Regions from separate parts of the Mesorhizobium sp. M0001 genome, predicted to be linked through region 3. Evidence: predicted binding sites of a transcription regulator. Region 3 holds the regulator's gene; each other region holds the start of a gene.
What was found. Region 3 encodes LexA, which represses DNA repair genes until DNA is damaged. Its sites were predicted from a motif close to TGTTCNNNNTGTGTTCNG; they were not measured.

Region 1 (10,322 bases), on a different contig from region 3:
ATTCGATGCTGCGCACCATGGACGAGGGCTACAAGGTGATCGCGCTGACTGGCGAAAAGCTGAACCCGTTCCAGTCCTTCTGGCAATTAACGCGTGGCAATGCCGAGGCGCTGTCTATGGCGGAGAAGGTCGGCACGCTGGATGAAGGCACCGATGCCGACATCACCGTGCTCGACGCCCGCGCCACACCGGCGATGCGGCTGAGGATGGAGACTGTGGAGACGCTGGCGGAGGAGCTGTTCCTGCTGCAGACGCTGGGCGACGACCGCGCGGTGCGCGAGGTCTATGTCGCGGGGCGGCCTGCCAAGAGTGATATAATCGCCGGTTAGGACCCATCATCCGCGCGGGACAAGATGATGATTGCGCCTGGTTGCCAAGTGGTTCCCCCACTCCGTCGCCGCTTCGCGGCGCCACCTATCCCCCTCCGAGGGTGAGGAAGGGAGCCTTTGCTTCGGAGGACGGGCGCCGGTTCGGACAGCTTGGCGCCCTTCCTCTACCCCGTCGATCGGGGGAGAGGTGTCGAGAGAAGCTCGAAGGAGTGGGGGGCGACCCTGGCGGGGCAAGACCACCACCGCGACGAGACCTTGACCGGGCGGAGCTTGTCGTACACACGATTTGTGACGATTTCGGAGAACAAAAATGGCCGCCGCGGACGACATCGCTCTGATCCAGAAACAGGAAGAGACGCTGGTCTTCCCGGCCTTCGACGAGGCCGTCGCCTTCAAGGTCGGCGCGGCGATCCGCGAGCGGGCGCTGGCCGAAAAGCTGCCCATCATTGTCGATATCAGGCTGTGGGATCGGCCGCTGTTTTATGCCGCGATGCCCGGTTCAAACGCCTCCAACCCCGACTGGGCACGACGCAAGATCAATGTGGTCAAGCGCTACCTCAGGAGCACCTATCGTCTGGTGCTGGAACAGCAGCGACCGGACCGCACCTTCAAGGTCGGCGAGGGGCTGGATATTGCTGATTACGTACTGGCCGGCGGCGGGTTTCCGGTGACTGTAAAGGGTGCCGGCGTCATTGGCGTCATCGCCGTCTCCGGCCTGCCGGAACGCCAGGATCATGGCGTCGTCGTCGATGCACTGTGCGATCATCTCGGCGTCGATCGGACACAATTGGCGCTGCCGCCGGAAGGTAAATCGTGACGTTGGCGCTGCCCCTCATCCGCCTGCCGGCACCTTCTCCCCGTATAGTGACGGGAGAAAGGACAAGCTCGAGCGCTGGCGATCCCCTCTCCCCGTCTTTCACGGGGTGAGGGTGAGGGGCAGCGCCAACGTTTGCTCATTTTGAAAACCGCCAGTTACGGCCAAGGATAACCGTGCTCGATCCCAAATCCTTTCTCATCTCGATCTTCAATGCCGCTGTTGCCGCTGCCGATCCTGAACGGACCATCAGGGATCATCTGCCGGCCAGGCCCAAGGGCCGTACCATTGTCATTGGCGCCGGCAAGGGCTCGGCGCAGATGGCGGCCGCGTTCGAGAAGGTGTGGGATGGCCCAATCGAAGGGCTGGTCGTCACCCGCTACGGCTATGGCGCCAGATGCGAGCGCATCGAAATCATCGAGGCGGCACATCCGGTACCGGACGCTGCCGGTCTTGAGGCGTCGCGGCGCCTGCTCGAAAAGGTGCAAGGGCTGACTGCGGACGACCTGGTAGTGGCGCTGATATCGGGCGGAGGATCGGCGCTGCTGCCGTCGCCTGCCGCCGGCCTGACGCTCGCCGACGAAATCGCCGTCAACGAGGCGCTGCTTGCCTCCGGCGCGCCGATCGCGGCGATGAACACAATCCGCAAGCATCTCTCGACCATCAAGGGCGGCCGGCTGGCAGCTGCCGCCTGGCCGGCCAAACTGGTATCACTGGTTGTCTCTGACATTCCCGGCGACAACCCGGCGCTGGTGGCCTCCGGCCCGACCGTGCCCGACTCCGGCAACCGCGCCGATGCGCTGGCCTCGATAGCGGCCTACGGCATGAAACTGCCCGACGCCGTCATGGCGCACATCAACTCGCCAGAGGCCGATGCGCCAGATCTGGATGACCAGCGCTTTTCACGCAATGAAGTGCACCTGATCGCCTCGGCTGGCGTGTCGCTGGAAGCGGCAGCCGCTGAGGCAAAACGGCAGGGCATCGAAGCCGTCATCCTCTCCGATTCCATCGAGGGCGAGGCGCGCGAGGTCGGTGGCGTGCATGCAGCCATTGCGCGCGAAGTGGCGACGCGCAACCGGCCGTTCAAAAAGCCGGTGCTGATCCTGTCCGGCGGCGAGACGACCGTGACCTTGCGGGCCCCTGTTGACGGAAAAAGGGGCAAGGGCGGCCGCAACTCCGAATTCCTGCTCGCCTTTGCCATCGGCATCAGCGGCGCGGAAGGTATTCATGCACTGGCCGCCGATACCGACGGCATCGATGGCTCGGAAGACAATGCCGGCGCCTTTGCCGATGGCTCGACCGTCTCGCGCATGCGTGCCGCCGGCGTCGACGCCAAGGCGATGCTGGCCGGCAACAATGCCTGGACGGCGTTCAACGCGATCGGCGATCTGTTCGTGCCGGGGCCGACGGGTACGAATGTGAATGATCTGAGGGCAATCCTGATCAGTTAATTCGGCCGTGGCGGCCGAAGTTTCCAACGTTGGATTCACGACCGTAGGTGATTGGCTGAAGCCACTCAGCTTCGTCATCCCTGGGCGAAGCAGGAGCGAAGCTCCGTCGCAAAGCCCCGTGTCCATTCCGTGATGTTAGCCGTCGAGCGCAGCGGAGCAGAATTCTGCACCGTAGCAGCGTGCAAACGTCGCGGCATGCATCCTCGGGTCTGCGCTGCGTCGCTTCCCTCCTTGCTCCGCCCGCGGATGGCGATGTCGCTGAGGCTTTCGCTCATCTCACGACCCCATAAGCCGCTTCACCTCTCTCATATCCCTGAGAAACCGCTCGCGCTCTGCCTCCTTGTCCGCCGGCTCATGAATACGCAGGATGAAGGAAGGATGGATGGTGATGAACACGCGCAAACCGTCCTCGCGCTCGATCACCTGGCCGCGCATTTTCGTCACGGCAATGGCCTTGCCCAGCAGCGACAACGCCGCCGTTGCCCCAAGCGCCACGGCGAGGTCCGGCTTGATCAGCTCAAGCTCCCGGCCGATCCACCAGCGGCAGGCCTGGACTTCGCCGGTATTTGGCTTCGAGTGGATGCGGCGCTTGCCGCGCGGCTCGAACTTGAAGTGCTTGACGGCGTTGGTGACGTAGACTTTTTGCCGGTCGACGCCTGCGTCATCGAGAATTGCATCGAACACTTTGCCCGCTGGCCCGACAAAAGGTTTGCCGGCGAGATCTTCCTGATCGCCAGGTTGTTCGCCGACGAAGACCACTTTGGCGTCATCCGGCCCCTCGCCGAACACGGTCTGTGTCGCGTCGCGCCAGAGCGGGCAGCGACGACAACCCTTTGCAGCCTCGCGCAAATCGGAAATCGTCTTGGCATCGTCTTCATCCGGCGCCTCGGCCGGCTCGGGCTTCGGCCAATGTCTTGCCTGCAGCTTGGCGTGGTGCGGCGCCGGCGTCGTCGGTTGTCTGGCAATCATGGCTATAGCGGCCTCGTCCGCTCCTGCGATCAGATCTGGAATGAGCGAGGCCTCGGGAAGGTTCCGCCAATATTTCTTCGGCATCTCCTTCTGCATCGCCTTCACCTTGAGCCGCGCCGGGTTGAAGATGTTTTCGAAATAGGTCAGCCACAACGCCTCGGTGTCGTCCTGATCGGGTGCATCGCCCTTGGCCGCACCCGGCCCGATGGCCAGCCTTTCGCCGTTCCAGTCGGCGGAGGCATAGGGCGTCAGGATGGTCCAGCGCATGCCGGTGAACCGCCGAACGAAGAAATCCGCGTTGCGCTCGACAATGAAATGCTCCGGCTCGAACCAGGCGACGTAGCGCTCGTTCTCGCCGTCGCCGATCTTCCGGAAGCGTACGAAGGCATGCATCTTATGGCTGTCGCGCCGCACCGCCTTTTCCATGGCTTCGAGCCGCCTGGTGTCGGGATCGGATGCGATCGCCAGCAGTTTCGGCTCGGTGCGCAGGCGCCAAAGCATCCAGTAGAGAAAGGCAAACCGGCCGGGGTCGGAGTGGCAGAAGGCGGTTTCGGCATGGGCGATGAACTCGCGCGGGACGGTAAGCTGCGCGCCCTCTGGCACCGCCGGCAAGGCATCTCGAGGATCATTGGCGTCGGACCCGACACCCCAACTAATATCCTCAGGCCGGACCTCATTCAGCGCCAGACGCCGTGCCGCATCGCGCCAACCGGCGAAATCGGTCTGGCTCGCTAGCCGGACAGTGTATCGGGCAAGGTCGAGCTGGGCCGGCTGCATGGTCAAAACAGAGACAGTTGTTCGCAGGACTTTACGATCGTGTCGCGCAAGCCGGTCTTGTCCGTCAGTCTACCCGGCGACCAGCCTTCGGCGATGATGAAGGGCCTCAGCTTGGCGATCGAATGGCAGATCCGTCCGACATCTTCCAGCCGCATGTGTCGGTGGCGGCGGGTTTCAAGGATCTTCGCCACCACCTTGGTGCCCAGACCCGGAACCCGCAGCAGCGCTTCCCGATCGGCGCGGTTGATGTCGACGGGAAACCTCGCCCGATTGCGCAAAGCCCAGGCGAGCTTGGGGTCAATGGCGAGATCGAGCATGCCGTCGCTGCTGCCGGCGAGGATTTCCGGCTGCGAAAAGCCGTAGAAGCGCATCAGCCAGTCGGCCTGATAGAGCCGGTGCTCGCGCATCAGCGGCGGTTTCTGCAGCGGCAGCGACGATGACGAATCCGGGATCGGGCTGAAGGCGGAGTAATAGACGCGCCGCAGATGGTAGCTGCCATAGAGCCGCGCACTGGAGTGTAAGATACCGTCGTCGGATGTCTTGTCGGCGCCGACGATCATCTGCGTCGACTGACCTCCGGGCGCAAAGCGTTCGCGCTTCTTGGTCCTCAGCGTCGGCTCGGCTTTTTCCTCCATCTTCCGGCGCAGGTTCGCCATGGAAAGGCGGATCGTTTCCGGCTTCTTCTCCGGCGCCAGTTTCTTGACGCCCTCATCGGTCGGCAGTTCGACGTTGATAGACAGCCGGTCGGCGTAGAGCCCGGCCTGCTCGACCAGTTCGGCCGAGCTTTCCGGAATGGTCTTCAGATGAATATAGCCGGAGAATTTTTCGTCCAGCCGCAGCCGCCGCGCCACCTCCACCATCTCGGCCATGGTCTCGTCCGGGGAGCGGATGACTCCTGAGGACAGGAAGAGGCCCTCGATGTAGTTGCGCCGGTAGAAATCCATGGTCAGCTTCACCACCTCCTCGATGCTGAAGCGGGCGCGGCGCACATTCGATGACGAGCGGTTGATGCAGTAGCTGCAATCGTAAATGCAGAAATTGGTCAGCAGGATTTTCAGGAGCGAAATGCAGCGGCCATCCGGCGCGTAGGAATGGCAGATGCCCATGCCTTCTGTGGAGCCGATACCGCCGGATTGGAGCGAATCCTTCTTCGCCGAGCCCGACGAGGCGCAAGAAGCATCGTATTTGGCGGCGTCAGACAGGATTGCCAGCTTTTCACGGACGGTAGGTGCGCTCATCCGTTCATGATATGTTCTTGAAGGCTGCAGCGCCACCTCATTTGATGCAGGCGGCGAAAAAGTAATCGCCGCCTGATCGTCGGGCTAGCAGGACGACTGCCCGAGTTCCAGGCGGTCTCTCAGACCTCATGGAGGTAGAGGTGGTAATCCAGCTCGCTGACGGTGCGGGCGACGCGCAGATACTCCGACTGCTTGATCGCCACGAAGGTGCGATGCAGATCCTCGCCAAGCGCCTCTTTCAGGAAGCTCGAGGCCCGCGCCGCCTCGATCGCGGCGCGCCAGTCGACCGGCATGGTCGTGCGCGTGACGGCGGCTTCATAGCCATTCCCAGTGGTTTCGGGGCCGGGGTCGAGGCCTTCATCCAGACCCTTGATGATGCCGGCCAGCACCGTTGCCGCGATCAGGTAGGGATTGGCGTCGACACCCGACGGCCGGTGCTCGATGCGCCGGTTCTTGGCGTCGCCGGCCGGCACGCGCAGCGCCACCGAACGGTTGTTGACGCCCCAGGTCGGCGCCACCGGCGCATAGGACTGCGAGACGAAGCGCCGCCAGGAATTGGCGTGCGGCGCAAACACCAGCATCGATTCGGCCATGGTCTGGATCAGCCCGCCGAGCCCCTGCAGCAGCGGCAGCGACCAGCTTTCGCCGCCGGCTTCGGCAAAAACGTTGCGGCCGTTCTTGTCCTGCAGCGAAACATGGAAATGCATGCCGGAGCCGGCATATTTTTCGATCGGCTTGGCCATGAAGCAGGCGGTAACACCATGGCGGCGCGCCTGCGCCCGCACCAGCCGCTTCAACATGACGAGGTCGTCGGCCGCCCGCATGACATCCTTGCGGTAATTCAGCGTCAGCTCGTACTGGCCGGGCGCGTATTCCGAAATCACCGTTTCGGCCGGAATGCCTTGCGCCTTAGCCGCGGCATAGATGTCGGAAAACAACGGCTCCATGCCGTGCAGATGGTCGACGGAATAGACTTCCGTCTTGGCCGAGCGGCGGCCGTCGAGCACGGCGTCCGCCGGTTTTACCTTGCCGTCGGCGTCACGCTCATTGGCAAGCAGGAAAAATTCGAGTTCGAAGGCGCCGGCGGGATAGAGGCCCTTGGCCGCCAAGATGTCGACCTGCCTGGCCAGCGCCAGCCGTGGGTCCGACGACATAGGCTGTCCCTCGAGATGGTACATCGCCATCAGCAACTGGCCGCGCGGCGGGTTCGTGCCGTAAAGCGGCACCAGCGTGCCGGGGATCGGCCATGCCCTGAGATCGCCGTCTCCAGTCGTCCAGATCAGCCCGGTTTCGTGCACATCCTCGCCGGTGATGTCGAGGCCGAGGATCGAGATCGGCATGTGGCGGCCGCCCTCGAAGATGCTTTTCAGCTCATGCCGGCGCACGATCTTGCCGCGGCCGACCCCGTTGGCGTCGGTCAAGACGATATCGAAGGCTTCGATTTCGGGATGGGCGTCGAGAAAGGCTTGCGCCTCGGCGGGCGTCGAGCCCGAAGGTGAAGTCATGATTAGTGTACTCGAGTTTGGCTTGGCAGCTTGTCTCATGCCGTCAGCCTTGCCGCAACCGTGGCGAAGGCGGTGATCAGCCGGTTGACCTGGGCGCCGGTGGTGGCCGGTGAGATCAGCATCATGTTGTGAAAGGGCGCGATCAGCACGCCCTGGTTGACCAGCGCGACATGGATAGCCGCCTCAAGCTCCGGCGCATGGGCAGTCTCGGCTTCGGCGCCGTTCCTGAGCGGGCCAGGGGCGCAGATGAACTCGACGCGGGCGCCGACGCGGGCGACATGCCAGGGCAGATTGTAGCGATCGATGACGCCGGTCAGCCCGGCATCGAGCCGCAGGGCGAGGCGATCCATCCGGGCATAATTCTCCTGCGTCATCACCTCTTCGAGCGTTGCGCGCATGGCTGCGAACTGCAGCGGGTTCGCCGACAGCGTCGTGCCCATGCCGGAATAGCCCGGCTCCTTGGTTCGATTGTAGTCGGCATAGCGCGAGGCGACCTCGTCGCTCATGCCCCACACGCTTGCCGGCACTCCGCCGGCGATCGGCTTGCCCAGCACGAACAGGTCGGGCTGCAGCCCGAATTTCCTGGTGTAGCCGCCGGGTCCAGTCGAAATCGTGTGCGTCTCGTCTATCAGAAGCAGCGTTCCGGCCGCGCGCGTCAGTTTGCGCAAGGCGTCGTGAAAACCCGGATCGGGCAGCACCATGCAGGAATTGGTCAGCACCGGCTCAGCAATGACGCAGGCGACATCCTTGTCCTTGAGCGCTGCTTGCAGCGCGGCGACATCGTTGAATTCAATGACCTTCGCCGTCTTGGTCAGGTCGCGAAACTCACCCGCCAGCCCCGGCCGATTCACGGGCTTGCCGTCGACCATCCGGACCATCGTCTCGTCGACCGAGCCGTGATAGCAGCCGTTGAAGACCAGTATCTTTTCGCGGCCGGTGACGGCGCGGGCGACGCGCAGCGCGAAGCGGTTGGCGTCGGTGGCGGTGGTGGCGATCTGCCAGAACGGCAGACCGAAACGCTGAGTGAGCAGCGGCCCGATGGCCAGCGGATCTTCCGAAGGCAGCATATAGGTCAGGCCGCGCCCGGCCTGGCGGCGGATGGCGCGCGCCACCGGCGGCGGCGAATGGCCGAACATCGAGCCGGTGTCACCGAGGCAGAAATCGTCCAGCCTGTTGCCGTCGATATCCGTGATGGCGGCGCCCTTGGCGCTTTCGACCAGGATCGGGAATGGCGTCGGCCAGTCGTTCATCCAGTGCATCGGCACACCGCCGAAGAAGCCTGGCAGGCCGTTACCGACCTTGGCCTGCGATTTCGGCCGCGCCTTGCGGAAGGTGTTCGCCTCGCTTGTCCGCAATGCAGCGATGCGGTCACGGCTGATACCGCCAATGGACGCCTTTGAACTGTTCGTGCTGTGCATGAAATCCCTCTCGGCCGGCACACTACCCAATTGGCGACGGCAACCGCAATTGGCCGTGTTGGTGCGCTGCATTGGGTCAGCAGCAAGTTCGGCAGACTTGACCTTCCGGCGCAGTCGGGCGCCAATGCGATCGGGTCTGTGGTTTGGGGAGAAAAATGCGGACGATCATCTGCGCTATTGCGCTACTCTTGTCGGCCGCTGCGGCTTCCGCATCGGGCGGCGTCTGGTGTTCCGTCGATGACAAAGCGGTGCAATTCGAGGTCGGCGCCGGGGTCACCAGAGGTATGGGCGGCCCGACCTTCAATTTTCGCGGCGATCTCGAGATACTTGGCCGGCCGGAAGGCGACAGTCTGCGCAAGACCGTCTTCGAGGATTCCGACCTCACCCAGTACTGGCTGGACGACAAGGAGTTGCGGCTGAACGTCTACCACGAGCATCAGCTCGGAGATAAATTCAACTCTGTCGAACTGACGATCCTGACCAAGACCAGTGACGAGGGCGTCTATGACGGCCGGTACACGCTTGCCGTCTACGACAACGCCGCCGACACGGAACAGGACGGCAAGCCGAAAGAATTGACCGGCAAGGTGTCGTGCGGAGCCGAATAGGTCACGCCGAGATATCGATGACGCCGCAGTCGCCGGCGGCACTGCCGAAGGCGACCCGGCGCTCTTCCTTATCCCACATCATCGCGGTGATGGCGCCCTTGCCCGGGCGGCGCAACAGCACCTCTTTGGCATCGGTAAAGCGCACCGCCATGACCATGCCGTCATCATAGCCGACGGCGACGACATCCTGGCTCGGATGGCAGGCAACCGATGTCACCATGGCGTTGCCGCGCGTGCCGAGCTCCAGCGGCGCCTTGCCCATCGGGCCGTCCTTGCCCGAAAACGGCCAGACGATCGCCGCCGGCGCGCCGGAACTCGCCAGCCATTTGCCCTTCACGCTCCACGACAGGCTTTTGACCTTGCCGGGATAGCCGGTCATGCGCATGTGCTTGCCGTCGGCGAGCTTCCAGCCATGCAGCGCGTTTTCCTGCATGGTGGTGACGAGGAAGGCGCCATCCGGCGAGAAGGTGACGCCGGTATGGGCACCGGCCCATTCCAGCTCCACCGGCCTGCCGTCGGCGGCCGGGAAATGCAGCGTCGCGCCATTGTAGCGGGCGACGCCGAAGCGCATGCCCTTGGGGGAGAAGGCCAGCCCCTCGACCGAACGCGGATGGGCAAACTCTTTGGTCTTGCCGTCGGCAAAGCGCACGAACGCAGTCTTGCCTGTGGCATAGGCGATAGCGCCTTGCGGCCCGGCGGCGACGCTGGTGATCCACTTCTTGCCGGCGCTCGCCAATTCGCCGACGGTGCCACCTGCGGTGACAGCAAAAATCTTGCCGTCCTCGCCGCCGGTGATCAGGCGGTCGTTGGCGGCGTCATGGAACGTGGAGAGCAGGCCGTCATTGGCCTGAATTGTCTTGTGGCCGTTGTCGAGCCTATGAACTGTCCCATCGGCCAGCGCATAATGCGGCACGTTGTCGAGGAAGACGGCGGCAAGGCAGTGACCTTCCAGGTCGAGGGGAGCAACTGTGGGCATCAGGACCATTCCAATGAAGCTGTCACCACTCCCGGGAAGCCATTGAGGCGGCCAGGCCTGGCGTCAACCTTCCCCTTTGTGGGAGAAGGTGGATCGGCGCGCAGCGCCGAGACGGATGAGGGGTGTTGGACGGATCGCCGTCGGTGCCGAGCTGGAGCACCCCTCATCCGACCTCGCTTCGCGAGGCCACCTACTCCCACAAGGGGAGAAGGAAGAGCGGGCAGCGCTAGCGCCATA
Region 2 (10,322 bases), on a different contig from region 3:
TACCGCTGGTGGTGCTGATCGAGGTGATCTCCTTCGTGTCGCGCCCGGTCAGCCTCTCGGTTCGTCTGTTCGCCAACATGCTGGCCGGCCACATCACCCTGAAGGTGTTTTCGGGCTTCGTCGTCAGCCTGAGCGCGCTCGGCGCCGTCGGCGTTGCCGGTTCGGTGTTGCCGCTGGCCATGGCAGTCGCGCTGACCGCGCTGGAATTGCTGGTCGCTTTCCTGCAGGCCTACGTCTTTGCGGTGCTGACCTGCATGTATCTGAACGACGCCCTGCATCCCGGGCACTGACCTTAGAATTTCCGGCATCTTTCGCCGGATGGAATTGCAACGGAATTACAGATCCAAAGGAGTTCAAAATGGACGCAGAAGCAGCAAAGTACATCGGCGCCGGTATCGCTTGCCTGGGCATGGGCGGCGCGGGCATTGGCCTCGGCAACATCTTCGGCAGCTACCTGGCGGGCGCCCTGCGCAATCCGTCGGCCGCCGATGGCCAGTTCGGCCGCCTGATTTTCGGCTTCGCCGTGACCGAAGCTCTGGGCATTTTCTCGCTTCTCATCGCGCTTCTCGCCCTGTTCGGCTGAGCCCCTGTTCGGCCAATTATCGGTCGGACGAGCATTGGGAAGAATTGGCTGGCCGCATTCCTGCGGCCATGCCTGATATGAGGGGATAGTCCATGTTCGTGACATCTGCGTTTGCGCAAGAGTCCGCACCCGCCGCTGAAGGCGCCCACACCGGTACGGAAGGCGACACGCATTCCGGCACCGGCGTGCCTGCCGAGGCGCACGGCACGTTCCCGCCATTCGATCCGGCGACGTTTCCGTCCCAGCTTCTGTGGCTGGCGATCACGTTCGGGCTGTTCTATTTGTTCCTGAAGAAGGTGGTGATGCCGCGCCTTGGCGGCATCATCGACGTCCGCAGCGATCGCATCACGCAGGACCTCGACCAGGCCGCCAGGCTGAAGGGCGAGGCCGACGCCGCCGTTGCCGCTTACGAGCAGGAACTGGCGGAAGCCAAGGCCAAGGCCAACGCGATCGGCCAGCAGGCCAACGACGCTGCCAAGGCTGAAGCCGAGGCTGCCCGCAAGAAGGTCGAGGCCGCCCTCGACAAGAAGCTCGGCGAGGCCGAGGCCAGCATTGCTTCCATCAAGGCCAACGCCATGAAGGAAGTCGGCATGATTGCCGAGGACACCGCTTCAGCCATCGTCGATGCGCTTGTCGGCGGCAAGACGAGCAAGGCCGAGATCTCGGCTGCGGTCAAATCCGTGGCCCGGTGAGGAGCACATCATGGACGCCACATCTCTCGCAACGCTTTGGGCAACGGTTGCCCTCGTCATTTTCCTCGGCGTTGCCGTTTACATCAAGGTGCCAGGCCTGATCGCCAAGTCGCTCGACGCCCGTGCGACCAAGATCAGCGACGAGCTTGCGGAAGCCCGCCGGTTGCGCGAAGAGGCCCAGCAACTGCTCGGCCAATACCAGAAGAAGCGCAAGGAAGCCGAGCAGGAGGCCGCAGCCATCGTCGCTGCCGCCAAGCGCGAGGCCGACATGCTTGCCGCCGAGGCGCACAAGAAGACCGAAGACTATGTCACCCGTCGCACTGCGCTTGCCGAGCAGAAGATCGGCCAGGCCGAGCGCGAAGCCGTCGCCGAAGTGCGCGCCAGCGCCGTCGACATCGCCGTCGAGGCGGCCCGCACGCTGCTTGCCGGCAAGATCGACGCCAAGGCCGGCGCCGACCTGTTCAAGTCCGCGCTGCAGGACGTGAAGGCCAGGCTGAACTGAGCGGGGTTAACTCGCTGACATCAAGCCGCCCGGGCAACCTGGCGGCTTTTTTGTTGAGCGCGGACAATCTGCCCCCTTGAGGGGGAGATGTCGCCAAAAGCGACAGAGGGGTTCGGTGCGACCGGCCGCGACGCTCTTTCTGCGGCCAGTAAGGGCTAGCGCTTCACGCGCGGCGACCCCCTCTGGCCTGCCGGCCATCTCCCCCTCAAGGGGGGAGATTATCATTACTCCAACCCGGCGAAGCTCTCTTGCTCAACCACCTCAACTCCACCCAGCCTGAACGGCGCGAATGACGCCCGGTGCAGCCTTGCCACCGGACCATGCGCTTCGATCGCGGTGCGGTGCCGCACGGTGGCGTAGCCCATATGGACTTCGAACCCGTAGCGTTCGTGGTGGCTGCCGCAGCCGCACATCATGCGGTCGCGCATCACCTTGGCGACGATCGAGGCGGCGGCGATCGATTGCGAGCGCTGGTCGCCCTTGATCAGCGCGCGGCCTTCGCAGAGGAGGCCCGGCGGCACATCGCGGCCATCGGCCAGCGCCAGCTTCGCCTGGATCGGCAGGCCGGCAAGGGCGCGGCGCATGGCTTCCAGGCTGGCCTTGAGGATATTGCTGCCGTCAATGCCTTCGGCGCTGACCGAGGCCATCGACACGCCGAGCGCTGACCCCAGGATTTTCAGGAACAGCGCCTCGCGCTGCAAATGGTTGAGCCGTTTGGAATCGTCTAGCCCGTCGGGAATGTTGGCGGGATCGAGGATCACCGCCGCCGCCACCACCGGCCCGGCCAGCGGACCGCGGCCGGCCTCGTCCATGCCTGCCACCGGCCACAGGCCTTCAGCCATCGCCTTCGTCTCGAAGGAGAAGTCGGGCTTTTCGACGATTTCTAAAAGAAGCGGAGAATCGGAACGCGCGCGAGCCATGTTGCGGCGAGGTTCGCATCGGCTCCGATTCTCCGCAAGTCCCTCCAGGGTCGAGTGGGGCAAGACCGGGAGGGCACCGTCTGCAGGCCGGGGGACAGGCCGGACGGGATTCTTGGGTCGCCTGCCAACCACGAGGGCAGGGCAGGCGCTACTCTCAGAGCAGCATCAGCTGCTCGGTCGCCTTGGCGGCGGCGACAAACTGGTCGGTTCGGAGCGTGCGCCGCTCGGCGTTGAGGCCGAGCCGCTTGGCCGTGATCTCGAAGCGCCGGCCGATCTGCCAGGCATAGGGGCCGGCGCCTTTCATCCGCTTGCCCCATTCCGAATCATAGTCCTTGCCGTCGCGCATCGAACGGATCAGCGACATCACGTGCCGGTAGCGGTCGGGATAGTGGCGCAGCAGCCAGTCCTTGAAGATCGGCGCCACCTCGAGCGGCAGGCGCAGGATGACATAGCCGGCCTCGCGGGCGCCTGCGGCGCGTGCCGAATCGAGGATACGCTCCATCTCCTGGTCGGTCAGGCCGGGAATGATCGGCGCCACCATGACAGAGGCCGGGATGCCGGCATCGGAAAGCTGCCGGATTGCCTCAAGCCGCTTGGTCGGCGTCGACGCGCGTGGCTCCATGGTGCGCGCCAGCATGCGGTCCATCGTCGTCACCGACAGCGCCACCTTGGCCAAGCCCCGTTCGGCCATGCGCGACAAGATGTCGATGTCGCGCGTCACCAGATGGGATTTGGTGACGATGCCGACCGGATGGCCGCGCGCCTCCAGCACTTCGAGGATCTCGCGCATAATCCGGTATTGTTTCTCGATCTGCTGGTAGGGATCGGTGTTGGTGCCGATCGCGATGGTGCGCGGCTGATAGCCATCCTTCGACAGTTCCTTGTCGAGCAGCCGCGCCGCATCCGGCTTGGCAAACAGCTTCGCTTCGAAATCCAGCCCCGGCGACAGGCCCATGAAGGAATGCGTCGGCCGGGCGAAACAATAGACGCAGCCATGCTCGCAGCCGCGATAGGGGTTGATCGAGCGGTCGAAGGAAATGTCGGGCGATTCGTTGCGGGTGATGATGGTGCGCGGCTTCTCGACCTGCACTTCGGTCTTGAACGGCGGCAATTCCTCCAGCGAATTCCAGCCGTCGTCGAACACATGCCGGCTGACCGGCTCGAACCGGCCGGACGGGTTGATGCCCGCGGAACGGCCGCGGTTGCGATCCGGACGGACGCGCATGCCGCTCTGTTCGATCATCGCATTGGCCATCTCGGCTCGCCCTGCTCCGAAAGCAGCAATGTCCGCACGCACGATATGTTCCATTTTGGCCCTTTCCCAAGGACTGTCGGCTGGCTGTCGAATCGCTCTGTTCATGAAAATAATCCTATTTCGCTGATGAGAACAAAGCAAGAACTTTTTCGTTGGGCCATGCAAAACTGGCGCTGCGCCGGGCTTTCCGCTATTCGGCTAAAAATGCTCAGCGTTCTCATCGAAACCCGGGATGACGAAGAAGGCCTTGCCCGCACGCTCGCCTCGTTGATCGGCGGCGCGGTCGAGGGCGTGGTGCGCGATGTCATCGTCTGCGACACCGGCTCGACCGACCAGACGCATCGGGTTGCCGATCATGCCGGCTGCCACTTCGTGGCCGGCGGCATTGCCGCGGGAATCAGGCAGGCGAAGGGTGACTGGCTGCTGTTTCTGGAACCCGGCGCAAGGCTGGCGGAGGGCTGGATCGACGACGTTGTCGCTCACACGGCGCGGCAAACCATGCCGGCGCGCTTTTCCCGTGCGCGCGGCAGCCGCACGCCGTTCCTGTCACGGGTGTTTTCGGGCAACCGGGCGCTGGCCGAAGGGCTGGTCATCAGCAAGCGCCAGGCCGCTGCCCTGTCGAAGAACGCGCACAGCGCCGAAGCCCTTGCGCGCGGTCTCGCCACCAGGCGGCTCGACGCCGAAATCTGGCTGGCGCCGAAGAAGTGATCTTTCTCCCTTTTCCCGTTCCCAGGGAGAAGGGTGCCCGAAGGGCGGATGAGGGGCAGCGTCGGCGCCTCATCCGCATTGGCACGGTCGCAGCACCATCCCTCTTTTTCGCCGCAAAAAGCTATTGTGCATTGCACAAAAGCTGACGCGGGATTAGCATTCCGTTGATGCGGGATATCGGGGCTTGGGTAGTGCCGGAGCGGTAAGCAAGCGCCGCGTCGTCGTTGCTGCCGTTCATATCTGAGGACCCCGATGAACCTTTCGTCCCCTGACAAATCCGGCGCCCCCAGTCTGGAAGCCATTGCCCGCAACGGCAGCCAGCTCCGCCGCATTGCGGTGCGTATCCCGACCTATCTGTCCGACCTGCGCGAAAATCCCGCATGGCTGCCGATGTTCGTGCTTGCCCGCACCATGCCGGCGCGCAAACTGCACTGGCTTGGCGCCAAAGCCGCGCGCCCCGCGCAGAGTGCCGGAGCGACGATGTTCAGGGGCGTCGACCTCAAGTCGATCGTCGCGGCGCTGCGCGCCGATGGCCTGTTCTCCGGACTGGTCCTTCCGCAGGCAATCCACGAAGAGATCGCCAGCTTTGCTCAGAGCACGCCGTGCTTCGGCAATTTCGACCGCCGGCTCGAATTCATGCCCGGAGAACACGCAGAAGCCGAGAAGCGGTTCGGCCGCTCTTTGCTCAGCGGCCACTATTTCGAGCGCATCCTCAGCTGCAAGGCAGCACTCGCCATCCAAAACGATCCGCTGCTGCTCGACATCGCCCAGCACTATCTGGGCGGGCAGGCAAAGCTGATCACCACGCGTGTCTGGTGGAGCTTTCCGACCGGCGAGGCTTCCGACGCCGACAAGAACCTTGCCTCGCTCGGCAAATATCATTTCGATCTCGACGACTGGCGGATGCTGAAATTCTTCTTCTATCTCAAGCCCTGCGATGCCGGCACCGGCCCGCATGTCTATGTCAAAGGCAGCCACAACAGGCGCAGCCTCAAGCACCAGTTGACGCTGCTGGTCGGCCATCCGGCGCAAGACGTGCTCAAGGTCTATGGCGACGACAGCCCGGTCACGCTGACCGGCGAGGCCGGCCTCGGCTTCGTCGAGGACCCGTTCGGCTTCCACATGGGCACCGTGCCGTCCACCACGCCACGGCTGATGATGGAGGTCGGCTTCGGCGTCTCGCCGCCCTCGCGCCGCCGCTTCCACGGCGAACCGGTCATCCGCTGAGGCCGGAGCGGATCTCGACCGGCATCCAGCGCGCTTGCCGCCGGGCAATGCGACCCTCTTTGTTCTCGGCATCATAGTCCATTGGGACCGGCTCGCGGTTGAACCGCGGCCGGTCATCCAGCGCATTGACGATGACGATCGCTCTCGGTTCGCCGTCGGTGGTCACAGCAGCGACATAGACGCCGCAGTCCCGGCAGATGAGATAATCGGCGGTGCGCAATCCGAACCGGTATCGGTGCAGCCGGGCCTCGTCCTCGGCCGCGACGATCAATCGCCCCTGCGGATCGGCGGCGGCGCGTGAGCCATGCCGGACGCAGAAGGCGCATTGGCAGGCGCGGATCTCCATCTCGGACGGCTCAATTCCGGTTTCGAAGGTCAGGTGGATGTTGCCGCAATGGCAGCCGCCGCGGTGCGCGCTCATTGGATCTCTTCCGTCTTGACTTGGCGACAGACTATCCGCCCGACGACCCGGAGGAAATGACCTCTCGAAGGCGCAGCCGCCATTCTGCCTGACAAAGGCAGCACTTGGCCGGCACTTTGCCTTGGTTTACGAGGCGGCCTTGCCGCGCCGCAAATGCTCGTCCAGGCGCGGCATGATCTCGACGAAGTTGCAGGGCATGTGGCGGTAGTCGAGCTGCGGTTTCAGGATGCCGTCCCAAGCGTCCTTGCAGGCGCCGGGCGAGCCCGGCAGCACGAAGACGAAGGTGGCGTTGACGACGCCGCCCGTCGCTCGGCTCTGCACTGTCGAGGTGCCGATCTTGTCGTAGGAAATGCGGTGGAACACTTCGGAAAAGCCATCCATGCGCTTCTCGAAGATCGGCTCCAGCGCCTCCGGCGTCACGTCGCGGCCGGTAAAACCGGTGCCGCCCGTGGTGATGACGACATCGATGTCTTCGTCGCGCGACCAGCCCAGCACCTTGTCGCGGATTTTCTCCCGGTCGTCGGTGACGATGTCGCGCGCGGCCAGGACATGGCCGGCCTCGACGATGCGATCGGCCAGCGTCCGCCCTGATTTGTCGTCGGCAAGGCTGCGCGTATCGGACACCGTCAGCACCGCGATGCGCACCGGGATGAAGGGGCGGCTTTCGTCAATTTTGGTCATCGGCCCCCTCTGAAGCGATGCTTCGTGTCGCGGCGACAAACCACTCCGGTTCGCGGCTGCGGATCTCGGCGGCGGCGCGCTTGGCGACATTGCCGGTCTCGAACAGTCCGAAGCATGTCGCGCCGGAGCCCGACATGCGCGAGAATCCAGATCCGGCCCTGTTCAGCAGGGAAAGCGCTCGGCCGATGGGCGGCTGGATCGCCTGCGCCGCCGGTTCGAGATCGTTGCGGGTGATCTCCAGCCAGTTGCGGACACTGTGGAAGTCAAATGCACGCGGCAGCGGCGGCAATCCCTCATTGTCGCGTTTCTCAAGTGCGTTGAACACATCAGGCGTCGAGACGGCGACGCCGGGATTGACCAGCACCAAAGCGAGCGCCGGAAAATCCGGCACCAGCGACAGCTCGTCGCCGACGCCACGCGCAACCAGCGGTTTTGCCGCAAGACACATCGGCACGTCGGCGCCGAGCGTGAGACCGATCCGGCTCAGTTCGGCCTCGCCGATGTCGAGCCCCCAGGTCCGGACAAGACCCTGCAATACCGCCGCCGCGTCGCTCGATCCGCCGCCGACGCCGGATGCGATCGGCAGGTTCTTTTCCAGCCGGATGGCAACCGGCGGCGTGCTCTGCTGGCCGGCCTGCCTGCGCAGCGCCTCGCGCGCCTTCACCACCAGATTGCTGTCGTCGATCGGCACGGAAGTCGCGTAACGGCCCGATACGGAGAACCGGTCGGCGTCGGCAGGCTCGATCTCGACCCTGTCGCCGAAGCGGGTGAAAACGACCAGGCTCTCGAGCAGATGGTAGCCGTCGGCGCGCTTGCCGGTGACGTGCAGCGCCAGATTTATCTTGGCGGGCGCAAGCCACGTCCGGGCTGCGGCATCCAAACTGTCGGCTGCTGACGGGATGATGCTCAGTCCTTGGCCAGGCGGTATTCGCCGGTCTTGGGATCCTGGACCAGCGTGCCGTTGGTGCCGTTGGCTGCCTGCTTTTCGGTGCGCCGCACCTTGGCGGTCACACGTTCGGCCTCGCGGACGAAGGTGCGGTAGCCGAAATAAGCGGCTGCGCCGACAACTGCGAAGAAAATGATCTGTGGCATTTCAAAGCTCCTCCCTCGCAAGGCGGCAAGGCAGACTGTCAAGCCCTCATGCTAGACTCTTTCCCTGCTTTTTCAAAGCCCGAAGCGAGCCCACAATGCGCGCTCTTCCGCCGCATCGATCACGCCGCTTGCGGCGGCGGCGGCAATATCGGGCGCTGAAAAGTTCGAGCCGAACAGGCCGATGCGGCCAAACAGGCCACGCGGCGCGGTGACCAGCCTGAGCTGGGTTTTCGCGCCGAAGCGGGTTTTCAGTACCGTGCGCATGTCGCTCAACGCATCGACGAGGCCAAGCTCCAGCCCTTTCTTGCCGGTCCAGAACAGGCCGGTGAACAGGTCCGGATCGTCCTTCAGCTTGGTGCCACGGCGTTCCCTGACCAGGTCGATGAAGGTCTCGTGCACTTCCAGCTGCAGCGCCTTCAGGCGCTCGACGTCTTCCCTCTTCTCCGGCTTGAACGGGTCGAGCACCGCCTTGTTCTGGCCGGCGGTGTGGACACGGCGCTCGACACCGATCTTCTTCATCAACTCGGGAAAGCCGAACGAGGCCGAGACGACACCAATCGAACCGACGATGGAGGACGGATCGGCAAAGATCTCGTCGCCGGCGACCGCGATCATGTAGCCGCCCGAGGCCGCCACATCCTCGACGAAGACCAGCACCTTCTTGTTCTTCTCGACCGCGAGGTCGCGGATGCGCTTGAAGATCAGCCGCGACTGCACCGGCGAGCCGCCAGGCGAATTGATCGAAATGGCGACGGCGGGCGCATCGAACAGGAACGCCTTTTCGATGAGGGCGGCGGTGGACGCCAAGGAGAGGCTCGGCCGGAACGGGCCGCCGCCGGCCATGATGGTGCCATGCAGCCTGATGACGGGAATGGTGACGACGCTGGATCGCCAGGATTTCGGCAGCAGGCGGTTGAAAAGGCGGTTCACGAGGTGGCTGTCTCCAAATGGCTTCAACGCATGTAGGGATTTGCCGGTCAACGGCAATGCTGCAATCCATCTCAGCCAACTGTGTGCCGGTTTTGCGGCAACGACACTGACGGGCCCAAATCAATCGCCAAACAGCGACGCCAGTCCGTTGTTGATCATCTCGGTTCGTTCCGACGGGCCGTCGCCCGTTTGCCCATGCAGCATCAAAGGCGGGCGGATCGACAGCTTGCCGCGCGCGCCGAGCGCTGCCCTGACGACAATGCGGATTGCGGCTGCTTCCGGGCGCGGATGCACGGCCAGCATCTCGGCGTCGCCGAAGCGGCCCGACAGCGCATGGAGGAGGTCGCCAAGCTGTTCCGGCCGCGCAATGACGGCCAGGCCGCCGCGCGGCTTGGCGACCGCAGCCGCACTCCGGATCCAGCTTTCGAACAGCCCGTCGTCCATGACATGCGCTTGCCGCCGCAGCGGATCTGGCGTGGCGCGGTCTTGCGCCGCGTTGAAGGGCGGGTTCATGATGACGAAATCGAAGGAATTGTCGGCAAGGCCGGCTTGCGTCCGCGCCCGGCCCGACAGCGTGACGTCGGCGGTCAGCACCGAGGCGCGATTGCCGAGATGCGCATTGCCGGGATGGGCGAGCGTGGTTGTGGCGAAGCCTGCCATCTCGGTCAACCGTTCGACGAGCACGACCTGCGCCTCTGGGCAGCGCGACAGCACGGCAAGACCCGCCGCACCGGCGCCGGCGCCGAAATCGGCGAGGCGTCCAGAAAAGCCGGATGAAACTGCTGCCGCCAGCATCATGGCATCCATCCCGGCGCGATGCCCTGTCCTGGGCTGGACCAGCCAGAAGCGGCCGCGATGGAAGGCATCGACCGTATGGGCCGGCGTATCGCTGGTAAGCGCGCTCGCTTCAGCCATTATGTCTGGCGGATTTCGTTCTCGATGCCGGCGTCTTTCAAGATGCGCCGCGCCTGATCGGCCTGGTCGGCATCGACCATGACGCGCTTCTGCAAAAGACCGATCGACCCTTCGAGAATGCTCATGTTCTGGTCGGCGACGAAGCAGGCAATCCCGGCATCGCGCATCAGCGATTCGACAAAGGAGATGATCACGGCATCGTTGGTGCGCACGAGTTCTATCATCGGACGAAGTTCGCAGGTTGCAGCGTTGATGTAAACGCCGGAGCATGGCGACCAAAAGTGTGGAGCGGTTTTCGGGCAACGGCATGCGGTCGCTAAGGTTGACACGCCGTCACCGCAGCCGCGCCAATTCGCCTCTTGCCGTGCCCGTATGTGCCGCCCTAGAGTCCCAGGC
Region 3 (10,322 bases):
TGCAGGAAGTTGGCGGCGAAGTTCAGCTCGTTCTTCGGGTAAATGAAGGGCTGGCCGATATGGTATTTGTAGGCCATGGCCGCAATCGTCGGCATCTTGGCAATCAGCCGCATCGAGGCGACCATGCGCTGATACGGGTCCGAAATGTCGGTGGAGTCGTGATAGAAGGCCGACAGCGCGCCGACCACGCCGCACATCACAGCCATCGGATGCGCGTCGCGGCGAAAGCCGGTGAAGAAGCGCGACATCTGCTCGTGCACCATGGTGTGGCGCGTTACCCGGTAGTCGAAATCGTCCTTCTGCGCCTTGGTCGGCAGTTCGCCGTAGAGCAGGAGGTAGCAGACTTCGAGGAAGTCGCCATGCTCGGCCAGCTGGTCGATGGGGTAGCCGCGGTGAAGCAGGATGCCGGCATCGCCGTCGATGAAGGTTATCGCCGACTCGCAGCTCGCCGTCGAGGTGAAGCCGGGATCGTAGGTGAAGGCGCCGGTGGTGTTGTAGAGCGCACCGATGTCGATGACGTCGGGCCCGACCGAGCCGCTTCGCACCTTGAATTCATGCGTCTTGCCGGCCAGTTCGAGCGTGGCAGTCGACGGGTGCGTCGTCTTGCTGCCGGTTTCCAGTCTTGTCGCAGCTTCGCTCATTCTCAAACTCCTTCATGTTCCTCATGCCGGCAAGGCAATTCCTGCAAACGACACGTCGAAATCACCGGAATGCGCGAACTCGCCACCGCATTTTAGGAGGTGCGTGCCAGATTGGGCCAAGGCCTAATGTTGCACTGCGAAACCCGCCTTTCAATGCCAATCTTTTTGGGCCAGCTCGCTCCTAATCGATTTGATCCGCAATCCGCGCCAGGCTTTCCTCGCGGCCAAGCACGGCAAGCACGTCGAACACGCCGGGCGAGGTGCTACGGCCGGTAAGGGCCGCCCGGAGCGGTTGGGCCACGGCGCCGAGCTTGTGGCCGCCGGCCGCTGCGAACTCGCGCACCGCGGCTTCAGCCGCGGCAGCCGACCAATCGCCCGAAACAGTCTGCAAAGCGGCATGTGCGCCGCGCAGGATCGCGCGCGCGTCGGCACTGAGCAGTGCTGCCGCCTTCTCGTCGATCGGCAGCGGCCGCTCGACGAACAGGAAGGCCGCGCCATTGGCCAGTTCCACCAGCGTCTTGGCGCGCTCTTTCAGGCCCGGCAAGGCGGCCAGCAACTGCGCCTTCCTGGTGTCGTCGAGACGGGCGGCGATAGCAGATCCGCCTTCGAGGTATGGCAGAGTGGCGACGAAAATGTCGAACAGCTCGGCATCGGCCATCTTGCGCATATGCGCGCCGTTGATCGACTCGAGCTTGGCGAAGTCGAAGCGCGCCGCACCCTTGTTGACATCGCCGATGTCGAACCACGAAATCATGTCCTTGATCGACATGATCTCGTCGTCGCCATGGCTCCAGCCGAGCCTTGCCAGATAGTTGAGCAGTGCCTCGGGCAGATAGCCCATGGCGCGATAAGCCTCGACACCCAGTGCGCCGTGCCGCTTCGACAGCTTGGCGCCGTCGGCGCCGTGGATCAGCGGGATATGCGACATCGACGGGACGTCCCAGCCCATGGCGTTGTAGATCACCGTCTGGCGCGCGGCGTTGGTCAGATGGTCGTCGCCACGGATGATGTGGGTGACGCCCATGTCATGGTCGTCGACGACGACGGCATGCATGTAGGTCGGATTGCCGTCCGAGCGCAGAATGATGAAATCGTCGAGGTCCTTGTTGGGGAAGCGCACCTCGCCCTGCACACGGTCGTGCACCACGGTTTCGCCCTCGGTCGGCGCCTTGATGCGGATGGCGCCCTTGACGCCGGGAGGCGCCTCCGAGGGGGCACGATCGCGCCACTGGCCGTTGTAGCGCGGCGGCAGATCCTTGGCGCGTGCGGCCTCGCGCATCGCCTCGAGCTCGGCAGGCGTCTCGTAGCTGTAATAGGCCTTGCCCAGGCGCACCAGCTCCTCGGCCACCTCACGGTGGCGCGGCGCGCGCTCGAACTGCGATATGGCCTCACCGTCCCAGGAAAGGCCGAGCCAGGTCAGCCCATCCAGAATGGCCTGTGTCGCCGCCTCGTTGAAGCGTTCGCGGTCGGTGTCCTCGATGCGCAGCACCATCGTGCCGCCGGTGTGCTTGGCGTACAGCCAGTTGAACAGCGCCGTGCGCGCGCCGCCGATATGCAGATAGCCGGTGGGCGAGGGGGCAAAACGGGTGACGACCGTGTCGGACATGGAACTCTCGGAACCTTGGAAAGCGAGCGTGATCGCGCGGACTTTCGCGCTTTGCGCGTTCATGTAGCATAGGGGGTCTGGGGCGCAAGGGGCAGACCCGATGGCTGGACGTGGCCGGGGCACGTCGGCAATTATCGGTTGCGTCAACTGGCGCTGGAGCCTTGTAGCACAAAATCTGTTCGCACCCTCCGCGCAACCTCGTTTGGCAGCAGCGTCAATGTCTGGGTTTCATTCGGCTGCAGCGTCCGTCACAGTGCCTGGAACATCGCTGCGACGGTGGTAGCCCCCTCTGACGAGCGGACATTTCTTCACGGATGCGGCACTGCCCGACTACAACGCCGCCGTGACAGCGTTGGCTTGGTCACGCATATTGACCTTTCTGCAATCATTATCGTGAACACCGCAACTGTGTGCAGGCCGGTCTCGCCACGAAGGAGGCATGATTGAAAGAAGGACTACCGATGACCGAAAACGCCGACCATACGGAGGGTGATCCGTTCTACCATGGTACCCGGGCGGATTTGAAACCCGGGGATCTGCTGAGCGTCGGCCACCCTTCCAATTTCAGAGGTAAACCACTGTCATGGATCTATTTCACCCAGACACTGGAAGCCGCCATCTGGGGAGCAGAGCTTGCAACGGGTGACGGTCGTCAAAGGATTTACATCGTAAAGCCGACAGGGTTTTTTATGGATGACCCTAACCTGACCGACAAAAAATTTCCCGGTAATCCGACGAAATCCTACCGCTCCCGTGATCCGTTGCTCATCCAGGGTGAACTCGGTGAATGGCAGGGTCATACACCGGAACAATTGAAGGCAATGCACGATGGGCTTGCTCGCGTGAGAGCGGAGGGCCAGGATATGATTGAGGATTGAGCGTCCTTGCCAGGTGATGGTCGATTCCGGCGCGGTGGACGTGATCACGCGGACTTTCGCGCTTTGCGCGTTCATGTAGCATAGGGGTCTGGGGCGCAAGGGGCAGACCCGATGGCTGGACGTGGCCGGGGCACGAAGGAAGGCGAAGGCGCCGAGGCAAGCGTCAGCGAACGCTCGCTGTTTGCCGATAGTCCCTATGCCGAGCCGCTGCCCCTCGCGCTGCCTGAGCCGCATCCCGGCGTCGCGCCTGCGCTGCCCGGTCACGCGTTGCCGGCGCAAGTCACAGCGCCCGGATCTATCGCCCGTCTGCGCAGACGGCTTCGCCGTCCGTCATGGCCCGCGCTCCGCCGCAGCCTTGCCGTGGCCGCCAACACGGAGCTCGACCGGGGCGTCGCCTTCCTGCTGGTGCCGGTTTTCCTGGCGGCCGGCGTCATCATTTATTTCTCGCTGGCCGGCGAGCCCGGCTTTGCGCAGCCAATCGCCATTGTGGTGCTGGCGACATGTTGCGCCCTCGCCACGCGATCGCGGCCGAGGACGCATCTGTTCTGCATGGCCGCGATGCTGTGCGCGCTCGGCGTCGTCGCCGCCAAAGTCGAGACTTGGCGCGCCGGAACGCAGATGCTCGGCTCCGAGATTCAGACACGGCTGACCGGCCGCGTCGTCAGTCTCGAACAGATGGAAAGCGGCCGCATCAGGCTGACGCTCGATGTGGTTTCGACCGCTTACCCCGAGCTGCGCTACGCCCCGGAGCGGGTCAGGCTCTCGGCGCGGACCGTTCCCGCCGATATGACCGCCGGCTCCCTGATCACCGGCTATGCCAGGCTGTTGCCGCCGACCGGTCCGGTGCGGCCGGAGAGCTACGATTTCTCCTTCGACAGCTATTTCACCGGTATCGGCGGCAGCGGCTTCTTTCTCGGCAATCCGAAAACCATTGCTACGCAGGGACCGCCGCCGCTGACCGCGCGGCTCTCCTCGGCAATCGAGAACGCGCGCGAAAACATTGCCGACCATATCAGGGGCAAAATCGGCGGCGCCGAAGGCGAGATTGCCGCGGCGTTGATTGTCGGGGTGCGCGCCGGCATCCCGGACGAGGTCAACGAAGCGATGCGGCGCACCGGCATCTACCACATCATCTCCATCTCCGGCCTGCACATGGCGCTGGTTGCCGGCACCATCATGGTGTTGCTGCGTGGCGCCTTTGCGCTGTTTCCCGATTTCTCTTCGCGCCGCCCAGTCAAGAAATATGCAGCAGTGGCAGCACTCGTCTCCATCGCCGCCTATCTCGTCATTTCAGGCGTCGTGGTTGCCGCCGAGCGCAGCTTCATCATGCTGGCGGTCATGCTTGTCGCCGTGCTGTTTGATCGCGCCGCACTCACCATGCGCAATCTGGCGATCTCCGCCATTGCCGTCATCCTGGTGTCGCCGCACGAGGTGGTCGGTCCCAGCTTCCAGATGTCGTTTGCCGCCACCGCCGCCCTTGTCGGCGCCTATGCCGGCTGGGCCGATTACCGCGCCGACAAGGTGAGAACGCCGCTGGCAAAGCGCTCCTTCGTCGGCTTCCTGTCGCGAAAATTCGCGCTGGCCATGGGCGGCCTCGCCATGACCTCGATCATCGCCGGCAGTGCAACCTTGCTGTTCGCCATCTGGCATTTTCAGCGTGTGTCGCCGCTCAGCCTGATCGCCAATCTGGCCGTGATGCCGATTGTTTCGTTGATCGTCATGCCCTTTGCCGTGCTCAGCGCACTGGCGATGCCGTTCGGCGCCGACGGGCCGCTCCTCTATGTGATGGGCAAGGGTCTGATGGCGATGATCGCTATATCGGCCTGGATTTCCGAGCGCTCGCCGGTCGACGCCGTCGGGCTGATCTCCATCCGCTCGGTGCTGTTGGTGGCGGTCGCCCTCGTCATCGCCACCATGGCCACCACCTGGCTCAGGCTGGCGGCCGTGCCTTTCGCGCTGGCCGGCCTGTTGACGGTGCCGCAGGTGCTTACGCCCGACGTGCTCATATCCGAGGACGCACATCTGGTGGCCATGCCGATAGGTGGCGGCGAACTCGCCCTCAACCGCGAACGCTCCAACGAATTCACCACGGACAATTGGAAACGGGCGCTGCGGGCCGAAACCATTATCCCGCCCGAGATTTTCGAGGCAACAGATACGCGGTTCGATCTCGATCCGCTCGATCTGCCGCCCGGGTCGCCCTTCTATTGCATGGGCGATCTCTGTATCGCCCGGCACCCTTCCGGAGCCATTGTAGCGCTTGCGAAAGACCGCAAGACGGCGCGGCCGGCCTGTGCCTTCGCGAGCCTGATCGTCATCGATGACGCCACCGCCTACAATCCGTGCCGCGACCCGCTGGTGCTGGTCGTGACGAAGAAACAGCTGGCCCGCGACGGCAGCGCCGCCGTCTTCTTCGATCCGCAATCGGCAGCTGCAGCGCCAACCATCCGCTTCGCCGTCGACAAGCCGTATCGCCCCTGGCACGAGCAACGCCGCTTCTCCCGCGAAGCGCGCGGCCTGCCGCCTTACAACCAGCGTGAAAAATACAAACCCAAGCCGGCTCAGTAGCGCCGGATCAATCCGACAAGCTTGCCCTGCACCTTCACCCTGTCCGGTCCAAAAATGCGGGTCTCGTAGGCCGGGTTGGCGGCTTCCAGGGCGATCGAGGCGCCCTTGCGGCGGAAGCGTTTCAGGGTCGCTTCCTCATCGTCGACCAACGCCACCACGATCTCGCCGGGGCTGGCTGTGTCGGCATTGCGGATGATGACCGTGTCGCCATCGAAAATGCCGGCCTCGATCATCGAATCGCCCTTGACCTCGAGCGCGTAGTGTTCGCCGCCCATGATCATATCGGGCGGCACCGAGATCGAATGGGTCTGATGCTGGATGGCGTCGATCGGCACGCCGGCGGCGATGCGTCCCATAACCGGGATTGAAATCGCGGAAACGGCATCGTCATTGCCGGCCGACATCGAACGCGACGGCGAGCCCGGCTTGATCTGGCGGCCGAGACCGCCTTGGCCCATCGCGCCTTGTCCTTGGCCGCCTTGCCCTTGGCCGGTTTGACCAAGACTGCCCTGAATCACGCTCGGCGAAAACTTCCTCGCCGCATTGAGGCCTGGTGCGATCGAGTCGGGCAGCCGCAGCACTTCCAGCGCGCGCGCCCGGTTCGGCAGCCGGCGAATGAAACCGCGCTCCTCAAGCGCCGTGATCAGGCGGTGGATGCCGGACTTGGAGGCGAGGTCGAGCGCTTCCTTCATCTCGTCGAAGGACGGCGGGATTCCGCTCTCCTTCAGGCGTTCATGGATGAACATCAGAAGCTCATGTTGTTTGCGCGTCAGCATCGCGGCCCCCAAGGGTTCTGAAATCAGAATCAGAAAAAACAAACCCAGAACAAACACTATCTGTTCCAGTTGTGTTCCGCAACCTTTTAAAGTTTAATGAATGTGTTGACGTTTTGTTCAGCGTAACGTTCGGCGCTGCGAGCGCCGCCTGCGCCCATTTGCCGGCAACGGGTGAAACGAAGCCAAAGTGCCCTGCGCGTCGGCTACGACCGCCGCTTCCTTTTCGGACGGGGCTGCGCAGCATCCGCGCCGGGTTCGCTCTGGGCATAGACCTGCAGCGTGTAGCCGATGTGAGCGGTCATCAGAGTTTTCGCACGTTCGACGTCGCGATCGAGGGCCGCTTCCATCAGGGCGGTATGGTGTTCGATCGCCACGGCGTCGCGCAGGGCCGCCACGGCCTTCCGGTGTCCATCCGTGCGGCCGGCGGCGGCGCGCAGCGTCGGGACCAGACCCAGAAAGCGGTGATGGCGATGCAATTGGTCGGAAATCGTCGCATTGAAGCGCAGCAGCCAGCTGGATGTCGCGGCACTGAGCAGCGCCGCATGGAAGGCATCGTGTTTTTCGTACCACGCGTCGACCGCATCATCCGATGGATCGTCGAGAACAGACCCGCACCGTGAGAGACGATAGTGGGCGGCAACGACCGCGTCTTCCCACTCACGGTCGCCCTTCTCGATCGATTCCACCAGCAGGGGCAGTTCGACCACCAGCCGCGCACGCGCCAAATCCTCGAGCTCCGCCCGAGAGGCGGGAGCGACCGCAAACCCGCGGTTGCTGATGGCGGTCACAAGCCGTTCCGCCTCCAGCCGCGACAGCGCCTCGCGCAACGGCGTCCAGCCGATGCCGTAGGTGTTGCGCAGCGTGCTCAGCTTCAACGGCGCGGCAGGCGCCAGCCGGGTCGCAAGAATATCGCGCCTGAGCAGGCGATAGGCCACTTCCGTCTTCGAGGTCTGCTCGTCATCCAGCATCGTGATCCATCAGACATAAACGCTCGGCTGAGCATTATATATCAAAGCCTTTCAATGGGTGAATTATATATAATGTTTGACAGTTCAAGGGCGACCCCTCAAGATCGCCGGCATGTTTGGGCGGGCAGGCTCCGCCGCGCGCGTTTGTCCATGGAGGGGCGCGAATCATGATGACACCCGATCTCGCTGCAATCGAAGCAATGGATGCCGCCGATCCGCTGCGCTCCATGCGCGAACGCTTTGTCTTGCCGCAAGGCGTGATTTATCTCGACGGCAATTCCCTGGGTGCCGCGTCACCAGCCGTCTTCAGCGAATTGCAGCAGGCCGCCACGCAGGAATGGGCGCACGACCTCATTCGCGCCTGGAACACGGCTGGCTGGTTCAACATGCCGGTGGAACTGGGAGATCAGCTCGGACGACTGATCGGCGCGGCTGACGGGCAGACGGTGGTCTGCGACACAACCTCGATCAACATCTACAAGCTGCTGCACGCAGCGCTCGGCATGCGGCCGGATCGGTCGGTCATCGTTGCCGAGGGCGACAGTTTCCCGACCGACCTCTACATGGCCGAAGGCGTCGCCTCCACCCGGCCGAGAACGCGGCTGCGGCTGGAGGGCGTCGACGCGGCCGCAATCGAGGAGCTGATCGACGACAGCGTTGCCGTCATCCTGGTCAACCACGTCAACTACAAATCCGGCCAGTTGCGCGACATGCCGGCGCTGACGCGCAAGGCACATGACGCCGGCGCGCTGATCATCTGGGATCTCTGCCACACCGCCGGCGCCTTGCCGGTCGAACTCGACCGTGCCAGTGCCGATTTCGCTGTCGGCTGCACCTACAAATACCTCAATGGCGGCCCGGGCTCGCCGGCCTTCATCTACGCGGCCGAGCGCCACCATGGTGATATCAGCCAGCCGCTCAGCGGCTGGTGGGGCCATGCGCGGCCGTTTGCCTTCGAGCAGGGCTTTGCCGTCGGCAGCGGCATCCGCCGCTTCCTATGCGGAACGCAGCCGGTGCTGTCGATGCGGGCGCTCAAGGGCGCGCTCGATATCTGGAACGACGTCGACATGGCGGCGGTGCGCAGAAAAAGCATCGCGCTGACCGACCTGTTTATCCAGCTCGTCGAAGCCAGATGCGGCGCCTACGGGCTTGAACTGGAAAGTCCTCGCGACGGCAGCCAGCGCGGCAGCCAGGTGTCGTTCCTCCATCCGCATGGCTATCAGGTGATGCGCGCGCTGATCGAGCGCGGCGTGATCGGCGATTTCCGGGCGCCGTCGACCATCCGTTTCGGCTTCACGCCGCTCTATGTCGGTTATGGCGATGTCTGGCAGGCGGTCGAAGCGCTGGAGGATATTTTGCGCACCGGCGCCTGGCAGGACGCCCGCTTCGCGGTGAAGACCGCGGTCACCTGAGGAACTAGAGCAATTTCAGGAAAAGTGTGAAGCGGTTTTCCGTCCGCAATTGCGTCAAATCAAAGAGCTAGAGCATTTCGCCGTTTACGCTAAACGGTGAAATGCTCTAGAGCCGGGTGCGGACCGTCCAGAGCTCCGGAAACAGCACGACCTCCAGCATCTTCTTCAGATAGGAGGCGCCTGAGGTGCCGCCCGTGCCGCGCTTCAAGCCGATGATGCGCTCGACCGTGGTGACGTGGTTGAAGCGCCAGCGGCGGAAGTAATCCTCGAAGTCGACCAGCTTCTCGGCCAGTTCGTAGAGCATCCAGTAGCGCTGCGGGTCGCGGTAGACGGTTTGCCAGGCAGCCAGCACGTCTTCGTTCTCACCGCGCGTCTCGCGCCAGTCCGTGCGCCCGGCATCGGCGCCGATGTCGAAGCCATTGCGCGCCAAAAGCAGAAGCGCCTCATCATAGAGCGACGGCGTGGCCAGGATGGCTTCCAGCCTGTCCGTAAGGTCGGGCCGGTGCTTGTGCGGCCCGAGCATGGCTAGGTTGCGGTTGCCGGCCATGAACTCGATGGCGCGGTACTGCCACGACTGGAAGCCCGAGGATTGGCCGAGCGCGTCGCGAAACTCGGTGTATTCGCTTGGCGTCATCGTGCGCAGCACGTCCCAGGCATTGTTGAGCTGCTCGAAGATGCGCGCGACGCGCGACAGCATCTTGAAGCTCGGTTCGAGGCGGTCGGCGCGGATCGAGCGGATCGCGGCGCCGATCTCGTGCAAAGCGAGCTTCATCCACAATTCCGATGTCTGATGCTGGATGATGAACAGCATCTCGTCATGGGCCGAAGACAGCGGCGCCTGCGCATCGAGCACCTTGTCCAGCTGCAGATAGTCGCTGTAGGACATCCGCTCCTTGAACGACATCTGCGCGCCATCGGACGCCGGATCGTGCGGCTTAATCAATTGCTCTTCTCCGCGCGCAACCGGAAGCGCTGGATCTTGCCGGTCTGGGTTTTGGGCAAGGCGTCGATGAACTTCACCGAACGCGGATATTTGTAGGGCGCGATCGTTGCCTTGACGTGGTCCTGCAGGCGTTTGACGGTCAATGCGTCCGGCGAAACACCTTGCACAAGCACGATATGCGCCTCGACGATCTGGCCGCGTTCACCGTCCTCGGCGCCGGTCACCGCGCATTCGGCGACGTCGGGATGCGAGAGCAGCGCCGCTTCGACCTCGGGGCCGGCGATGTTGTAGCCGGCGCTGACGATCATGTCGTCGGAACGCGCGGCGAAGTGGAAGAAGCCATCCTCGTCCTGCGTGAACGTATCGCCGGTGAGATTCCAGCCGTCGCGGACATAGTCCTTTTGCCTGGCATCGGCCATGTAGCGGCAGCCGGTCGGGCCGCGCACCGCCAGCCGGCCAGCAGAGCCGCGCGGCAACTCCCGCATCTCGTCATCGACGATGCGTGCCAGATAGCCGCCGACTGGTTTGCC

Region 1: a site for LexA is predicted at 5,580-5,597, ahead of NKK50_RS23710 (putative DNA modification/repair radical SAM protein). Genes of this name have one in related genera too.
Region 2: a site for LexA is predicted at 4,081-4,098, ahead of NKK50_RS30575 (PA0069 family radical SAM protein). Genes of this name have one in related genera too.

The regions. Positions count from the first base shown of each region.
Region 1 is NZ_JAMYVS010000009.1:199,083-209,404, reverse strand. It holds gene guaD (guanine deaminase) at 1-329, shown strand, start outside; gene NKK50_RS23725 (heme-degrading domain-containing protein) at 640-1,146, shown strand; gene NKK50_RS23720 (glycerate kinase type-2 family protein) at 1,314-2,594, shown strand; gene NKK50_RS23715 (UdgX family uracil-DNA binding protein) at 2,871-4,340, opposite strand; gene NKK50_RS23710 (putative DNA modification/repair radical SAM protein) at 4,343-5,578, opposite strand; gene NKK50_RS23705 (glutamine synthetase family protein) at 5,698-7,083, opposite strand; gene NKK50_RS23700 (aspartate aminotransferase family protein) at 7,119-8,501, opposite strand; gene NKK50_RS23695 (hypothetical protein) at 8,657-9,109, shown strand; gene NKK50_RS23690 (WD40 repeat domain-containing protein) at 9,111-10,085, opposite strand.
Region 2 is NZ_JAMYVS010000026.1:8,234-18,555, reverse strand. It holds gene NKK50_RS30600 (F0F1 ATP synthase subunit A) at 1-290, shown strand, start outside; gene NKK50_RS30595 (F0F1 ATP synthase subunit C) at 359-583, shown strand; gene NKK50_RS30590 (F0F1 ATP synthase subunit B) at 676-1,275, shown strand; gene NKK50_RS30585 (F0F1 ATP synthase subunit B) at 1,286-1,777, shown strand; gene rnhB (ribonuclease HII) at 2,002-2,697, opposite strand; gene NKK50_RS30575 (PA0069 family radical SAM protein) at 2,852-4,006, opposite strand; gene NKK50_RS30570 (glycosyltransferase) at 4,157-4,660, shown strand; gene NKK50_RS30565 (hypothetical protein) at 4,913-5,887, shown strand; gene NKK50_RS30560 (GFA family protein) at 5,877-6,308, opposite strand; gene moaB (molybdenum cofactor biosynthesis protein B) at 6,435-6,989, opposite strand; gene NKK50_RS30550 (4-(cytidine 5'-diphospho)-2-C-methyl-D-erythritol kinase) at 6,976-7,869, opposite strand; gene NKK50_RS30545 (membrane protein) at 7,896-8,081, opposite strand; gene NKK50_RS30540 (S49 family peptidase) at 8,154-9,011, opposite strand; gene NKK50_RS30535 (tRNA1(Val) (adenine(37)-N6)-methyltransferase) at 9,132-9,926, opposite strand; gene NKK50_RS30530 (putative signal transducing protein) at 9,926-10,150, opposite strand.
Region 3 is NZ_JAMYVS010000004.1:292,108-302,429, forward strand. It holds gene gltA (citrate synthase) at 1-641, opposite strand, end outside; gene gltX (glutamate--tRNA ligase) at 823-2,247, opposite strand; gene arr (NAD(+)--rifampin ADP-ribosyltransferase) at 2,709-3,125, shown strand; gene NKK50_RS14290 (ComEC/Rec2 family competence protein) at 3,237-5,693, shown strand; gene lexA (transcriptional repressor LexA) at 5,687-6,469, opposite strand; gene NKK50_RS14300 (GntR family transcriptional regulator) at 6,673-7,437, opposite strand; gene kynU (kynureninase) at 7,605-8,849, shown strand; gene kynA (tryptophan 2,3-dioxygenase) at 8,956-9,792, opposite strand; gene NKK50_RS14315 (AMP-binding protein) at 9,789-10,322, opposite strand, start outside.